One region of the Ectopseudomonas khazarica genome, then DNA from elsewhere that is predicted to be linked to it. Evidence: predicted binding sites of a transcription regulator. Region 1 holds the regulator's gene; each other region holds the start of a gene.

Region 1 (4,211 bases):
GCCCCAACGGTGCCGGCAAGACCACCTGTTTCTACATGATCGTCGGCCTGGTACGCGCCGATCAGGGTCGCGTGCTGATCGACGACGTCGACGTCAGCCATCAACCCATGCACGGCCGTGCTCGCGCCGGCATCGGCTACCTGCCGCAGGAAGCCTCGATCTTCCGCAAGCTCTCGGTAGCCGACAACATCATGGCTATCCTCGAGACCCGCAAGGATCTCGACCGCGCTGGACGTCAGGCCGAACTGGAAAGCCTGCTGCAGGAATTCCACATCCATCACATCGCCGACAGCCTGGGCATGAGCCTGTCCGGTGGCGAACGGCGTCGCGTGGAGATCGCCCGAGCCCTGGCCACCAACCCGAAGTTCATCCTGCTCGACGAACCCTTTGCCGGCGTCGACCCGATCTCGGTAGGTGACATCAAGCAGATCATCCATCACCTCAAGGCCAAGGGCATCGGCATCCTGATCACCGATCACAATGTGCGCGAGACCCTGGACATCTGCGAGACCGCCTACATCGTCAACGACGGCCAGCTGATCGCCGAAGGCAACGCCGAGACCATCCTCGCCAACCAGACGGTGAAAGAGGTGTATCTGGGCCACGAGTTCCGCCTGTAGGGCGCAGGCTATTTCGCTACAGAAATATTGCACCCCCTAGGCAAGAACGAGAAATTCAGGCATATAATTTGCTTCCTGGCGGCGCTTCGGCGCCCTGATGTGGAAGGCGTAACTCGCCAGTAAATTAAGGTCTGCAATGAAACCATCGCTAGTCCTCAAGATGGGCCAGCAGCTGACGATGACACCGCAGCTGCAACAGGCTATCCGCCTCCTCCAACTGTCGACCCTGGACCTGCAACAGGAAATCCAGGAGGCACTGGAATCCAACCCCATGCTCGAGCGCCAGGAAGACGGCGACGACTTCGACAACAGCGACCCCATGGCCGACGGCGCGGAAAGCGCCGCCCCCACCCCCAGCAAGGAAGACAGCTACCAGGAATCCACCCCGACGGTGGACAGCCTGGAAGAAGGCGAGTGGGCAGAGCGCATTCCCAATGAACTGCCGGTCGACACGGCCTGGGAAGACGTCTACCAGACCAGCGCCAGCAGCCTGCCGAGCAACGACGATGACGAGTGGGACTTCACCACCCGTACCTCCAGCGGCGAGAGCCTGCAGAGCCACCTGCTCTGGCAGCTGAACCTGGCGCCCATGTCCGACAAGGACCGCCTGATCGCCGCCACCCTGATCGACTGCATCAACAACGACGGCTACCTCGAAGAAACCCTCGAAGAAGTCACCGAGTCCTTCGACCCTGAACTCGACATCGAGCAAGACGAAGTCGAGGTCGTCCTGCATCGCATCCAGCAGTTCGAACCGGCCGGCATTGGCGCGCGCGACCTGCGCGAGTGCCTGCTGCTGCAACTGCGCCAGCTGCCTGCCGGCACGCCATGGCTGAGCGAGACGCAGCGTGTGGTCAGTGACTTCCTCGAAGTGCTCGGCAGCCGCGACTACGCCCAGCTGATGCGGCGCACCAAGCTCAAGGAAGACGAACTGCGCCAGGTCATCGACCTGATCCAGCGCCTCAATCCGCGCCCCGGCTCGCAGATCGAATCCAGCGAGCCGGAATACGTGGTACCGGACGTGATCGTGCGCAAGCACAATGATCGCTGGCTGGTGGAGCTCAACCAGGAAGCCATGCCACGCCTGCGCGTCAACGCGCAGTACGCGGGCTTCGTCAAGCGAGCCGACTCCAGCGCCGACAACACCTTCATGCGCAACCAGTTGCAGGAAGCGCGCTGGTTCATCAAGAGCCTGCAAAGCCGCAACGAAACGCTGATGAAGGTGGCCACGCAGATCGTCGAGCACCAGCGCGGTTTCCTCGACTACGGCGACGAGGCGATGAAACCGCTGGTCCTGCACGACATCGCCGAAGCGGTCGGCATGCACGAGTCGACCATCTCGCGCGTGACCACGCAGAAGTTCATGCACACCCCGCGTGGCATTTACGAGCTGAAATACTTCTTCTCCAGCCACGTCAGCACCTCCGAAGGGGGCGAATGCTCGTCCACCGCGATCCGCGCAATCATCAAGAAACTGGTCGCGGCAGAAAACGCGAAAAAGCCGTTGAGTGACAGCAAGATCGCTGGTTTACTGGAGGCACAAGGCATCCAAGTCGCCCGTCGGACGGTCGCCAAGTATCGCGAGTCCCTCGGCATAGCGCCCTCCAGTGAGCGCAAGCGACTGATGTAGGCCAGATCGATTGGAGGCCTGGGCCTCCAAGCCAACGTGTTCCGGTGGCGGGTCGCACGAGACCCGTCTCTTACACAAGGCAACAAGGAGAAAGCGGTATGCAAGTCAACATCAGTGGACATCAGCTGGATGTGACCGACGCCCTGCGTGACTATATCGGCGAGAAACTGGGCCGACTGGAACGCCACTTCGACAAGATCACCAACGTTCAGGTGACCATGGAGGTCGAGAAACTCAAGCAGAAGATTGAGGCGACTCTGCACGTTGCAGGCGGCGAAGTGGTCGCCAACGCCGAACATCAGGACATGTACGCAGCCATCGACCTGTTGGCCGACAAACTTGACCGTCAACTTATCAAGCACAAGGAAAAGCAGCTCGACCGCCTGCAAGGCGCCACGGCCCGCTGACATTCCCCATCCATGATCCGACTTGAAAACATCCTGACCCCCGGCCGTTCCCTGGTGAACGTGCCGGGCGGCAGCAAGAAACGCGTGCTCGAACAGATCGCCAACCTGGTCGCCCGCGATCTTCCCGACCTGGATGCCCAGGACATTTTCGAAAGCCTGATTGCCCGCGAGAAACTCGGCTCGACCGGTTTCGGCAACGGCATCGCCATTCCTCACTGTCGCCTGGCTGGCTGCAGTGAAGCGATCAGCGCCGTGCTGCATCTGGACACCGCAGTGGACTTCGACGCCATCGACGGCGCCCCGGTCGACTTGCTGTTCGTACTGCTAGTGCCGGAAGCCGCAACCGACGCTCACCTCGAGCTGCTACGCCAGATCGCCAGCATGCTCGACCGCGGCGACGTACGTGAACGTCTGCGCCATGCCTCAAGCGGCGAAGACCTTTACCAAGTGGTCGTGGACACTCAGAACGGTCAATAAGCATGCGCCTGATCATCGTCAGCGGTCGCTCGGGCTCGGGCAAGAGCACCGCCCTCGATGTCCTTGAGGACAACGGCTTCTATTGCATCGACAACCTGCCAGCCGGCCTCCTGCCTGATCTCGCGGAACGCTTTCTGCCGCACAGCGACATGCTCCTGCCACAGGTCGCGGTATCCATCGATGCACGTAACCTGCTGAGCCAGCTCAAGCGTTTTCCCGAACTGCTCGACGAAGTGCGCCAGCGCAACATTCGCTGCGACGTGCTCTATCTCGATGCCGAAGACGACACCCTGCTCAAGCGCTTCTCGGAAACCCGCCGGCGCCACCCGCTGACCAATGACAACCGCTCGCTGGCCGAGGCGATCGCCTACGAAAGCCAGTTGCTGGCTCCGATCACCGATCGCGCCGACCTGAAAATCGACACTACACGCCTGAACCTGTACCAGTTGCGCGACGCCCTCAAGCTCCGCCTGCTGGGCCAGGCACAAACTGGCACGGCATTTCTGGTCGAGTCCTTCGGCTTCAAGCGCGGCATGCCGGTAGACGCCGACCTGGTGTTCGACGCCCGCTGCCTGCCCAATCCCTACTGGAAACCCGAATTACGCGACTACTCCGGCCTCGACCAGCCCGTGATCGACTACCTGGCGGCGCAACCGGAAGTGGAAGAAATGTATCAGGACATTCTCGTCTATCTGGACAAGTGGCTGCCCCGCTTCGCCGCCAGCAACCGGGCCTACGTGACCGTCGCCATCGGCTGCACCGGCGGTCACCACCGTTCGGTCTACCTGGCCAGCCGCCTGAGCCAGGCACTGAAAGAGAAACTGAAGAACGTCCAGGTGCGTCACCGCGACCTCAGCTAAGGAGCCCCGCCGCGATGCCAGCACGCGATATCACCATCATCAACAAGCTCGGCCTGCACGCACGTGCTGCGGCCAAGTTCGTTGGCGTGGCCACGACCTACCCCTGCCAGGTGCGCATTGGCAGAAGCCCGGAGAGCCTGGTCGATGGCAAGAGCATCATGGCCGTGATGATGCTCGCGGCCGGCAAGGGCACCGATGTGCACCTGTCGACCGAAGG
Region 2 (4,211 bases), 1.6 Mb from region 1:
TCACGCTGACGATGAAGGTGCCGTTGTTGGCGCGCATTGCCTCTTCGTCAGGAATGCCCTGCAGGCTCAGCGCGGAGTAGGGCGCTGCGCTCTGGCTGGTGTCGCTGTCGTGCTTCTGGTCGGCCGGGACGTTCGGCGTCTTCATGTCGACCGTGTTGGTGCGCGGCAGGGTGACGCTCTCGCTGGGCGTGCCTTCCGGTGGCTGATTGGTGAACACCGTGTTGCCGTTGGCGTCGGTGTATTTGTAGATCTGCGCGCTGGCCGGCAGGGCCAGGGCGAGCAACAGGCAGGCGAGTAACGGGCGCATGGGCCGATCCTTCCGCGGATGATGCGCTAAGCCTTGCACTGCTGAGGATTCCTGGCAAGCGCAGGGCGTCGTGGCTGTGATGCCCGGCCCTAAATCAGCTGCGCCGCGTCTGCCTCTGAAATGAAAAAAGCCCCGCCTGGCAGGGCCGGGCGGGGCTTTCGAACGCGCCACCCGAAGGCGGCGCGGCACTGGCTTAGACGCTGTAGTACAGGTCGTATTCCAGCGGGTGTACGAAGGTACGTACCTTGATTTCTTCTTCGCTCTTCAGCTCGATGTAGGCATCGATGAAGTCGTCGGAGAACACGCCGCCCTTGGTCAGGAACGCGCGGCCCTTGTCCAGCTCTTCCAGGGCTTCTTTCAGGCTGCCGCAAACCTGCGGGATCAGCTTGCCTTCTTCCGGCGGCAGATCGTAGAGGTTCTTGTCAGCGGCATCGCCCGGGTGGATCTTGTTCTGGATGCCGTCCAGACCGGCCATCAGCAGAGCGGCGAAGGCCAGGTACGGGTTGGCAGCCGGGTCCGGGAAGCGCGCTTCGATGCGGCGGGCTTTCGGGCTGGCGACGTACGGGATACGGATCGAGGCGGAGCGGTTGCGAGCCGAGTAGGCCAGCATGACCGGTGCTTCGAAGCCCGGAACCAGGCGCTTGTAGGAGTTGGTCGACGGGTTGGTGAAGCCGTTCAGGGCCTTACCGTGCTTGATGATGCCGCCGATGAAGTACAGGGCGGTCTCGGACAGACCGGCATAGCCTTCACCGGAGAAGGTGTTCTTGCCGTCCTTGGAGATCGACATGTGCACGTGCATGCCCGAGCCGTTGTCGCCGTACAGCGGCTTCGGCATGAAGGTGGCGGTCTTGCCGTAGGCGTCGGCCACGTTGTGCACGCAGTACTTCAGGGTCTGAACTTCGTCAGCCTTGTTGACCAGGGTGTTGAACTTCACGCCGATTTCGTTCTGACCGGCAGTGGCCACTTCGTGGTGGTGCACTTCGACGACCAGGCCCATCTCTTCCATGGCGTTGCACATGGCGGTACGGATTTCGTGGTCGTGGTCGCACGGCGGAACCGGGAAGTAACCGCCCTTGACGGCCGGGCGGTGACCCTTGTTGCCGCCTTCGACGTCGCCGTCGGTCATCCAGGAACCTTGCTCGGAGTAGATCTTGAACATCGAGCCGGAGATGTCGGACTTGAACTTGACTTCGTCGAAGATGAAGAACTCGGGCTCCGGGCCGACGAATACGGTGTCGCCGATGCCGGTGGACTTCAGGAACTCTTCGGCGCGCTTGGCGATGGAACGCGGGTCGCGGTCATAGCCCTGCATGGTGCTCGGCTCGATGATGTCGCAGACCAGGATCAGGGTCGGTTCTTCGGTGAACGGATCCAGTACGGCGGTCTCGTCGACCGGCATCAGGATCATGTCGGAGGCTTCGATGCCTTTCCAGCCATGGATGGACGAGCCGTCGAACATCTTGCCGTGCTCGAAGAAATCTTCGTCCAGGGCGTCACGGGCCGGCATGGTCACGTGGTGCTGCTTGCCCTTGGTGTCGGTGAAGCGCAGGTCTACCCACTTCACGTCGTGTTCTTTGATCAGTTGAACAGCCTTAGACATGTTGTCCTCCAGGTGGAAAAGGCTCCTATCTATGAGCCTCGAATGTACGGTGAAGCCCGGCGGGATAGTCCGTCAGGGCGACCTGCCTCACAAGGGAGCAAATTGCATGCCAGTGCCCTGTATTGGGCAGAAGCCTGGAAACTCAGGCATGGCGCCGGCTGCGCGGAATTTCCCTGGAGATATTTGCACTGATATGGGGCTGTAAATTATGGCAATGCCCGATTTTGGTGCGCGTAGTGTTCGTTGCAGTATTTTTGGTCAAAGCTTGAGCAATTTCCGCTATAATCCGCGCCCCTGTTTTTTCGTCGCCTCGAGCGGGCGCCTTATCCATGAAACTGATCGTCAAAGTTTTCCCTGAAATCACCATCAAGAGTCGCCCGGTGCGCAAGCAGTTCATCCGCCAGTTGGGGAAGAACATCCGTGCCGTGCTGCGCGACCTCGACCCCGCACTGCGGGTGACCGGTGTGTGGGACAACCTGGAGGTCGAGACCGACCTGGACGATCCGCGCCTGCTCGCCGAGATGACCGAACGCCTGCGCAACACGCCGGGCATCGGTCTGTTCCTCGAAGTCAACGAGTACCCGCTGGGTGACCTCGACGAGATCACCGAGCACTGCAAGCGCCATTACGCCGACCAGTTGCCGGGCAAGATCTTCGCCGTGCGTTGCAAGCGCGGCGGCAAGCATGCGTTCAGCTCCATCGATGTCGAGCGCCATGTCGGCAGCCGACTGCGTCAGGAGTGCGCTGCCGCCGGTATCGACCTGAAGAAGCCGGAAGTCGAAGTGCGCATGGAGATCCGCGACCAGCGCCTGTTCGTGGTGCACCATCGCCACGAAGGCCTGGGCGGCTATCCGCTGGGCTCGCTGGAGCAGACCCTGGTGCTGATGAGTGGCGGCTTCGATTCCACCGTGGCGGCTTATCAGATGATGCGCCGCGGCCTAGTCAGCCACTTCTGCTTCTTCAACCTCGGCGGTCGTGCCCATGAGCTGGGCGTGATGGAGGTTGCGCACTATATCTGGCAGAAGTTCGGCCGCTCGCAGCGCGTGCTGTTCATCAGCGTGCCGTTCGAAGAGGTGGTCGGCGAGATTCTCTCCAAGGTCGACAACAGCCAGATGGGCGTGATCCTCAAGCGCATGATGCTGCGTGCCGCGACCCGCGTGGCCGAGCGCCTGGATATCGAGGCGCTGGTGACCGGCGAGGCGATCAGCCAGGTGTCCAGCCAGACGCTGACCAACCTGGCGGTGATCGACTCGGCCACCGACATGCTGGTGATGCGCCCGCTGATCGCCAGCCACAAGCAGGACATCATCGATACCGCCACGCAGATCGGCACCGCCGAGTTCGCCAAGAACATGCCCGAGTACTGCGGGGTGATCTCGGTCAACCCGACCACCAAGGCGCGTGGTTACCGCGTGGAGAAGGAAGAAGCGCAGTTCGACATGGCCATTCTCGAGCGTGCCCTGGAGCGCGCGACCCAGCTGCCGATCGATCGGGTGATCGACGAGCTGGGCAAGGATGTGCAGGTCGAGACCGTTTCCGAGGCGCTGGCCGGACAGATCGTCATCGACATCCGCCATCCCGATGCCGCCGAAGACGAGCCGCTCGAGGTGCCCGGCGTCGAAGTGCAGGCGCTGCCCTTCTATGCGCTGAACAACAAATTCAAGGAACTGGATGAGAATCGCCAGTACCTGCTGTATTGCGATAAGGGCGTGATGAGTCGCCTGCATGCCCACCACCTGCTGAGCGAGGGGCATGCCAATGTGCGCGTTTATCGTCCGGCATAGAACGCCGGGGCTCAATGGCGGGAGTATCCGCCATCGCCCTCCCGACCTCGGGCGCTGATCCCCTTTTCTTCATATTCGTCGTCCAGGCTGGGCGACACACCGAATCCTCTGATCGAGATACACACAGTGATCGAAAATCTGCGCAACATCGCCATCATCGCCCACGTTGACCATGGCAAAACCACCCTCGTCGACAAACTGCTGCGTCTGTCCGGCACCCTCGACCGCAAAGAAGCGGAAAACGAGCGCGTGATGGACTCCAACGACCAGGAGAAAGAGCGCGGCATCACCATTCTGGCGAAGAACACCGCACTGAAGTGGGGCGACTACAACATCAACATCGTCGACACCCCCGGACACGCCGACTTCGGCGGTGAAGTGGAGCGTGTGATGAGCATGGTCGACTCCGTGCTGCTGGTGGTCGACGCTCAGGACGGCCCGATGCCGCAGACCCGCTTCGTGACCCAGAAGGCGTTCAAGGCCGGTCTGCGTCCGATCGTCGTGGTCAACAAGATCGACC
Region 3 (4,211 bases), 2.4 Mb from region 1:
CCCAAGTCCAGCCCGGTGGTGCGCGGGGTGGCCAACATTCGTGGCGGCACCATCCCGATTCTCGATCTGTCGATCGCCACCGGCCGGGCGCCGCTGAGTGATCTGAAAACCAGTTTCGTGATCATCACCGAGTACAACACCAAGGTTCAGGGCTTTCTGGTGCGTTCGGTCGAGCGCATCGTCAACATGAACTGGGAAGAGATCCATCCACCACCCAAGGGCACTGGCCGCGACCATTACCTGACGGCGGTCACGCGGATGGATCAGCAGTTGGTGGAAATCATCGACGTCGAGAAGATCCTCGCCGAGGTCGCGCCCACGTCGGAAGCGATTTCCGCGGGCGTCATCGACGAACAGGTGCAGAGCCAGGCGGTGACCAAGCACGTCCTGATCGTCGATGACTCCTCCGTGGCGCGCAAGCAGGTTTCCCGCTGCCTGCAGACCGTGGGTGTCGAGGTCACTGCGCTGAACGATGGCCGTGAGGCACTCGACTACCTCAAGAAAATGGTGGACGAAGGCCGCAATCCCGATAAGGAACTGCTGATGCTGATTTCCGATATCGAGATGCCGGAAATGGACGGCTATACACTGACCACGGAGATTCGCAGCGACCCGCGCATGCAGAAGTTGCATATCCTCCTGCATACTTCGCTCTCGGGCGTGTTCAATCAGGCAATGGTGAAGAAGGTCGGCGCTGACGATTTCCTCGCCAAGTTCAAGCCGGATGATCTGGCGGCGCGCGTGGTCGATCGCATTCGTGTGTCGGATGAGGGCTAAGAGAACGTCTCTTGGCAAACATTATGGTTGGTGAGGCTGCATTAGTGTCTTCGGGTAATTTGGATTTCGAGCAGTTCCGGACTTTCCTGGAAAAGGCCTGCGGTATCCTGCTTGGCAGCAACAAGCAGTACCTGGTCTCCAGCCGTCTGAACAAGCTGATGGAACAGAACGGCATCAAGACCCTGGGTGAACTGGTGCAGCGCATGCAGAGCCAGCCCCGGGGCGGATTGCGTGAGCAGGTGGTCGATGCCATGACCACCAACGAAACCCTGTGGTTTCGTGACACCTATCCGTTCGAGGTGCTCAAGAGCCGGGTACTGCCTGAGCTGATCAAGGCCTACCCGTCGCAGCGGCTGCGCATCTGGTCGGCGGCCTGTTCGTCCGGCCAGGAGCCGTATTCGCTGTCGATGTCCATCGACGAGTTCGAGCGGACCAACCTGGGGCAACTCAAGGCCGGTGTGCAGATCGTGGCCACGGACCTGTCCCCGTCGATGCTGAGCAACTGCAAGTCCGGCGAGTACGACAGTCTGGCCATGGGCCGAGGGTTGTCGCAGGAACGCCTGCAGCGCTTCTTCGACCCCAGGGGGCCTGGACGCTGGCAGGTCAAGGCGCCGATCAAGAACCGGGTCGAGTTCCGTCCGCTCAACCTGCTGGACAGCTACGCCGCGCTGGGCAAGTTCGACATCGTGTTCTGCCGCAACGTGCTGATCTACTTCTCGGCGGAGGTGAAGAAGGACATCCTCACGCGCATCCATGCGACCCTGAAGCCCGGTGGCTACCTGTTCCTCGGGGCGTCCGAGGCGCTCAACGGCCTGCCGGACAAGTACCAGATGGTGCAGTGCAGCCCGGGGATCATCTACAAGGCCAAGTAGCCGCGACGCCGGTCGGGTATGTCAGCAACGGGAGGCCATGTGCCTCCCGTTGGCGTTTTCGGCACCCGCGCAGCGGCAATGTGCAGCGGCAACGCATGCCCGCATGGCATTGCCGCCTGGTTGCCCGTAGGCGGTAAAGCTTTGCCGCTTTGCCGCTTTCCTTTCCCTGATATTTGAATAACTCATTGATTTACAAGGGTTAAGCAAGTTGGCACAAGCTTTGCTGAATAGCTCGCAACGGTAACCAGATCGCCCCAGTGGCAAAGGTTCAGAGCATGAGCATCAATTTCGGCAAGGCACTCGGTATCCACGAACAGGCGCTCGCGTTCCGCGCTCAGCGCGCCGAGGTGCTGTCCAACAACATCGCCAACGCCGACACGCCGAACTACAAGGCGCGCGACCTGGACTTCGCCAGCGTGCTCGCCGAGCAGAATGCCAAGCAGCAGCGCGGCAATGTCAGCCTGGCGCGCACCGATGGCCGTCATATCGCGGCTGACGGCGTGGCCACCGGCGAGGCCGAGCCGCCTTACCGCACGCCGTTCCATGCCTCTCTGGACCAGAACACCGTCGACCTGCAGATCGAGCAATCGAACTACGCGGAAAACTCGGTGCAGTTTCAGGCCAGCTTCACCTTCCTCAACAGCAAGTTCAAAGGGCTGACCGCGGCCCTGCGCGGCGAATAAGGAGCGCGACCATGTCTCTTGCCAGTGTCTTCAATATCGCCGGAACCGGTATGAGCGCCCAGAGCACTCGCCTGAACACCATTTCCAGCAACATCGCCAACGCCGAGACCGTCTCCTCGAGCATCGATCAGACCTATCGGGCCCGCCATCCGGTATTCGCCACGGTGTTCCAGCAGGCGCAGGACGGGGATCGCGGCTCGCTGTTCGCCGAACAGGACGACGCTGGCCGTGGTGTTCAGGTGCTCGGTGTGATCGAGGACCAGAGCAGCCTGATGCCGCGTTACGAGCCGGACCATCCGATGGCCAATGCCGATGGTTACGTCTACTACCCGAACGTCAATGTGGTCGAGGAGATGGCTGACATGATTTCCGCCAGTCGCGCCTTCCAGACCAACGTGGAAATGATGAATACCGCCAAGCAGATGCTGCAGCGTGTGCTGACCCTCGGTCAGTAACGTATTTGAAGGGGACTAGGGATGAGCACAGTAAGCGGCACGAGTTCGGTACTCGACCAGTATCAGATCAAGCAGGACACCACGCAGAACAAGGAGCTCGGCAAGAACGAGTTCCTCAACCTGCTGGTGGCCCAGTTGAACAACCAGAACCCGCTGGAGCCGCAGGGCAACGGCGAGTTCATCGCCCAGCTGGCGCAGTTCAGCCAGGTGGAAGGTATCGAGAAGCTCAACACCAGCATGGAGTCGCTGCTCTCCGGCTACCAGTCGTCGCAGGCGCTGCAGGCCTCCTCGCTGGTCGGGCGCAAGGTGATCGTCCCCAGCGAGAAGGCGGTCGTCGATACCAGCGAGAGCTTCAAGGCGACCACCGTTCTGCCGGTCAGCAGCAGCAACGTCTACGTCAACGTCTACGACAACGCCGGTTCACTGGTGTCACGCGTCAACCTCGGCGAGCAGGCTGCCGGCAACGTCAGCTTTATCTGGGATGGGAAGAATGCCGACGGCGAAACGATGCCGCCAGGTACCTACAAGTTCGAGGCTCAGGCTACTTATGGCGACGAGACCAAAGGGCTTTACACCATGCTGCCGGCCAACGTTGACAGCGTCACCTTGGGCGGTGGCGAGCTGATGTTGAATCTGGCCGGTCTGGGCAGCGTTCCGCTTTCGCAAGTGCAGGTCATCGGCCAGTAATTATTGCCGCCGGCAGTTCCGGCAAAGGAGTCTTCCATGTCTTTCAATATCGGTCTCAGCGGTCTGCGGGCGGCAACCAGCGACCTCAACGTCACGGGCAACAACATCGCCAACGCCGGCACCGCGGGTTTCAAGCAGTCTCGCGCGGAGTTCGCCGATCTCTACGCCTCGTCGGTGCTCGGCACCGGCAAGAACCCGCAGGGCAGCGGTGTGCTGCTGGCCGACGTGGCGCAGTTGTTCAACCAGGGCAACATCAACTACACGCAGAACGCGCTGGACATGGCCATCAGCGGTAACGGCTTCTTCGTCACCAGCAACAACGGCGACATCAGCTATACCCGTGCGGGATACTTCGGTACGGACCGTGACGGCTACATCGTCAACAACTTCGGTTACCGCCTGCAGGGCTATGGCGCGGACGAGAACGGCAACATCCTGCCGGTGCGCACCGACCTGCGCGTCAACGCCGGGCAGCAGGAGCCGAAGGCGACCACCTCGGTCACCCAGACGATCAACCTGAACTCCAACGCCGTGCGTCCGGTCAACGCCGGGACCATGGCGGCGCCGACCTTCGACCCGAGCGATTCGCAGTCCTTCAACTGGTCGACCTCCACCAACATCTACGACGCCCAGGGCAACGCCCACGTCATGAGCCAGTACTTCGTCAAGAACGAGGCGCCGGCCAACAATGGCTGGGTCATGCACGTGCTGATCGACGGTGTGAACCCGCGCGACCC
Region 4 (4,211 bases), 750 kb from region 1:
AGGAAGTCGAGCGCTTTCGCTGACCGCCGGCTAGCCGACGCTGGGCCGATACTGCAGCGCTTCGGCCAGGTGGGCACGGCTGATCTGCGGTTCCTGCGCCAGGTCGGCCAGGGTGCGGGCCACCTTCAGCACGCGGTGGGCCGCGCGCAGGGACAGGCCCAGGCGCTCGCAGGCGCTTTCCAGCCACTGGCGGTCCGTTGCCTGCAGCGCGCAGTGCTGGCGCAGGCCTGGCAGGTCGAGAAAGGCGTTGGCCACGCCCTGGCGCTGCAGTTGTCGGTCACGGGCTATGGCCACCTTGGCAGCAGCCTGCGCCGTGCTCTCGCCGTCCTGCGGGGCCACCTCCAGCGCGGTGCTTTCACGGGCGACCGTGAGGTGCAGGTCGATGCGGTCCAGCAGCGGCCCGGAGAGCCTGCCGCGATAGCGCTGAATCTGTTCCGGGGTGCAGCGGCAGCGGTTGCTCGGGTCGCCGAGATAGCCACAGGGGCACGGGTTCATGGCGGCGACGAGCTGGAACCGTGCGGGGAAGCGCACCTTGTCCCGCGCCCGGGCGATGACGATATGGCCACTCTCCAGCGGCTCGCGCAGCACTTCGAGCACCTTCCTGTCGAACTCCGGCAATTCATCGAGGAACAGCACGCCCATGTGCGCCAGGGTGATCTCGCCCGGTTGCGGGCGACTGCCTCCGCCCACCAGCGCCGGCCCGGAAGCGCTGTGGTGCGGGGTGCGGAAGGGGCGCTGCGGCCAGTGCTGCAGCGGCGCATGGCTGGCCACCGAATGGATCGCGGCGACCTGCAACGCTTCGCTTTCGTCCAGCGGGGGCAGCAGCCCGGGTAGGCGGCTGGCCAGCAGGGTCTTGCCGGTACCGGGCGGGCCGCTGAGCAGCAGGTTGTGCGAGCCGGCTGCCGCCACCAGCAGGGCGCGCTTGGCCGCCAGCTGGCCCTGGACCTCCGCCAGGTCCGGGTAGGGCAGGGTCTGCCGCAGCAGGCCCTGCGCCACGTAGGGTTGCAGCGGGGCGCTGCCATTCAGGTGCGCGGCGACCTGCAGCAGGTGCTCGACGGCAATCACCTTGAGGCCCGACGCCAGGCTGGCCTCTTCGGCGTTGGCCTGTGGCACCAGCAGGGTGCGCCCGGCATCGCGCGCGGCCAGCGCCGCAGGCAGCACGCCCTGGACGGGGCGCACGGCGCCGGACAGCGCCAGCTCGCCGAGGCATTCGTAGTCGGCGACGGACGCGCAGGGCACCTGGCCGCTGGCGGCGAGAATGCCCAGCGCGATGGCCAGGTCGAAGCGCCCGCCATCCTTCGGCAGGTCGGCGGGTGCCAGGTTGAGGGTGATGCGCCTGTTCGGGTAGTCGAATGCCGAGTTGAGAATGGCGCTGCGCACGCGGTCCTTGCTTTCCTTGACCGCGGCTTCCGGCAGGCCGACCAGGGTCAGGGCGGGCAGACCATTGGCCAGATGGGCCTCGATGGTCACGGCAGGCGCTTCGACACCGATCTGGGCACGGCTGTGAACGATGGCCAGGGACATGATCTCTCCTTGATCAGGACCCACCTGGCAGGGGCATTGAAAACGACCTGCGTCTTCGCTGCCCGGCGGCTCAATCGGCGGGTGGGTTCAGCTTGGCTTCCAGCTCGGCGACCTTGGCTTCCAGCGCCTCCAGGCGTGCGCGGGTGCGGGCCAGAACCACCATCTGGCTATCGAACTCTTCCCGGCTGACCAGTTCCAGCTTGCTGAAGCCGCTTTGCAGCAGGGCCTTGAACTGCGCTTCCAGTTCTGCGCGCGGCAGCGGGCTGTCGCCGCTGAACAGGCGCGAGGCGTGGCTACTGAGAGTGTCGAGCAGGGCTTTGGGCGGCAGCATGGTCAGGTTCCGGGTGCAGTTGGCCGGCAGTGTACCACGCAGGTGCTGGCAGGGCGTTTGGCGAGCGGCTGCACGATTTGAGAGCGCCGCCAGGCGCGTCTCTGCACCAATTTTGTGCGTCCGCTTCCGCCTGGGTCATGGCTCGTGGCCCCAAGGTGACGGTAAGGCCCTGAAAGATGGCGATTTTATGGAGATGGCAAGCTTTCTGCTTAGACCCCAGCGACGCATGCACCGATGCAGTACCGGTGTGTCGGACGAAGCGGGGGAGTGTTTCGTCGGGAGCGGTTGGTGGGTATCGACCACGCCAGGCTGGGGCGGTCGGTGCATTACAAAAGCCAGACACTGCGCTTAGACTTGAACCGGGTTCGTAATTCCTGGGGCAAGTCCACCTTACACGGGAGAGAGTTTCATGAAGCTAGTCACTGCCATCATCAAGCCGTTCAAGCTCGACGACGTGCGCGAGTCGCTGTCGGAGATCGGCGTGCAGGGCATTACCGTCACCGAGGTCAAGGGCTTCGGCCGCCAGAAAGGCCATACCGAGCTGTATCGCGGTGCCGAGTACGTGGTCGACTTCCTGCCCAAGGTGAAGATCGACGTGGCCATCGCTGACGACCAGCTGGACCGCGTGATCGAAGCCATTACCAAGGCGGCCAACACCGGCAAGATCGGTGACGGCAAGATTTTCGTAGTCAACCTGGAACAGGCGATTCGCATCCGTACCGGCGAAACCGATACCGACGCGATCTAAACCGCCTCCGAACCCCACGCCCCAGGAGTGAAACCCATGACTCTGCGAACTTTCGCAGGGCTAGGAGCCCTTTTGTCCTCGAATTCTGCTCTTGCGCCGATTTCGAGGGCGAATGCCGGAGCTGGCGAGGTCCTCGCCGCTCTGCCGTGCCAGACCCTCTCGGGTCTTGCGCGCTGCCTAGTGATGGGAATGCCTGATCGCCTTGCGGTGCAAGGGGGCCCGGTCATCCAGGGCAAGCGTGACAAAGACTTGTAAAGCATACGGAACGCGTCCGGCGCCAACCTGGACGTTCTAACCGAACAGCGCACAACGAAAGCGCCGGCAAGAGGTGAAACATGGATAACACAGCATTGACTGCATTGCAGTACGGCTTCGATACCTTCTACTTTCTGATCTGTGGTGCCCTGGTGATGTGGATGGCGGCTGGTTTCGCCATGCTCGAATCCGGCCTGGTCCGCGCCAAGAACACCACCGAGATCCTGACCAAGAACGTCGCCCTGTACGCCGTTGCCAGCGTCATGTACCTGGTGATCGGTTACCACATCATGTACTCCAGCCCGGAAGGCGGCATCTTCCCGAGCCTGGGCTTCCTGATCGGTGACGAGAACACCGCCGAAGCCGTTCTCGCGGGTGGCGACGACGCGCCGTACTACTCGGCCCGTTCGGACTTCTTCTTCCAGGTGGTGTTCGCCGCGACCTGCATGTCGATCGTCTCCGGTGCCGTTGCCGAGCGCATGAAGCTGTGGGCCTTCCTGGCCTTCGCCGTGGTCATGACCGGCTTCATCTACCCGGTACAGGGCTTCTGGAAATGGGGCTCGGGCTTCCTCAACGAAGCCGGCTTCCTGGACTTCGCTGGTTCCGGTGTCGTGCACATGGCCGGTGCTGCCGCTGCTCTGGCTGGCGTGCTGCTGCTGGGTGCTCGCAAGGGCAAGTACGGCGCCAATGGCCAGGTCAACGCCATTCCGGGCTGCAACCTGCCGCTGGCGACCCTGGGTACCTTCATCCTGTGGATGGGCTGGTTCGGCTTCAACGGCGGCTCGCAGCTGAAGATGAGCACCATCGAAGACGCCAACGCCGTTGCCCAGGTGTTCACCAACACCAACATGGCCGCCGCCGGTGGTCTGATCGCCGCACTGATCGTCGCCCGCATCCTGTTCGGCAAGGCCGACCTGACCATGGCGCTGAACGGTGCCCTGGCTGGCCTGGTTGCCATCACCGCTGAACCGCTGACCCCGAGCGCCCTGCAGGCCACCCTGATCGGCGGCGTCGGTGGCGTGCTGGTGGTGTTCTCCATCCTCGGCCTGGACAAGATCAAGATCGACGATCCGGTCGGTGCCATCTCCGTGCACGGCGTGGTCGGCATCTGGGGCCTGCTGGCCGTCTGCCTGACCAACAGCGACGCTTCCCTGGGCGCGCAGCTGCTGGGTATCGCCAGCATCTTCGCCTGGGTGTTCATCGCCAGCCTGATCGTCTGGGGCGTCATCAAGGCGGTGATCGGCCTGCGCGTCAGCGAAGAAGAAGAGTACGAGGGTGTGGATATCGCCGAGTGCGGTATGGAAGCCTACCCGGAGTTCACCGGCAAGAAGTAAGCGTCGATGGAAATGACAA

The links. Region 1 encodes sigma-54, which starts transcription at its own class of promoters, with help from an activator protein. Its sites were predicted from a motif close to ANTGGCATNNANNTTGCTNT; they were not measured.
Region 2: a site for sigma-54 is predicted at 2,002-2,021, ahead of glnA (glutamate--ammonia ligase). Genes of this name have one in related genera too.
Region 3: a site for sigma-54 is predicted at 1,857-1,876, ahead of flgB (flagellar basal body rod protein FlgB). Genes of this name have one in related genera too.
Region 4: a site for sigma-54 is predicted at 2,048-2,067, ahead of glnK (P-II family nitrogen regulator). Genes of this name have one in related genera too.

The regions. Positions count from the first base shown of each region.
Region 1 is NZ_CP068551.1:1,008,102-1,012,312, reverse strand. It holds gene lptB (LPS export ABC transporter ATP-binding protein) at 1-620, shown strand, start outside; gene JLK41_RS04570 (RNA polymerase factor sigma-54) at 757-2,250, shown strand; gene hpf (ribosome hibernation-promoting factor, HPF/YfiA family) at 2,349-2,657, shown strand; gene ptsN (PTS IIA-like nitrogen regulatory protein PtsN) at 2,670-3,134, shown strand; gene rapZ (RNase adapter RapZ) at 3,137-3,994, shown strand; gene JLK41_RS04550 (HPr family phosphocarrier protein) at 4,009-4,211, shown strand, end outside.
Region 2 is NZ_CP068551.1:4,798,806-4,803,016, reverse strand. It holds gene JLK41_RS22615 (DUF4124 domain-containing protein) at 1-307, opposite strand, end outside; gene glnA (glutamate--ammonia ligase) at 501-1,907, opposite strand; gene thiI (tRNA uracil 4-sulfurtransferase ThiI) at 2,237-3,691, shown strand; gene typA (translational GTPase TypA) at 3,818-4,211, shown strand, end outside.
Region 3 is NZ_CP068551.1:3,431,947-3,436,157, reverse strand. It holds gene JLK41_RS16355 (chemotaxis protein CheV) at 1-777, shown strand, start outside; gene cheR (protein-glutamate O-methyltransferase CheR) at 822-1,649, shown strand; gene flgB (flagellar basal body rod protein FlgB) at 1,925-2,332, shown strand; gene flgC (flagellar basal body rod protein FlgC) at 2,344-2,787, shown strand; gene flgD (flagellar hook assembly protein FlgD) at 2,809-3,474, shown strand; gene flgE (flagellar hook protein FlgE) at 3,511-4,211, shown strand, end outside.
Region 4 is NZ_CP068551.1:254,939-259,149, forward strand. It holds gene JLK41_RS01180 (methyl-accepting chemotaxis protein) at 1-23, shown strand, start outside; gene JLK41_RS01185 (YifB family Mg chelatase-like AAA ATPase) at 31-1,524, opposite strand; gene JLK41_RS01190 (accessory factor UbiK family protein) at 1,595-1,855, opposite strand; gene glnK (P-II family nitrogen regulator) at 2,265-2,603, shown strand; gene JLK41_RS01200 (ammonium transporter) at 2,939-4,192, shown strand.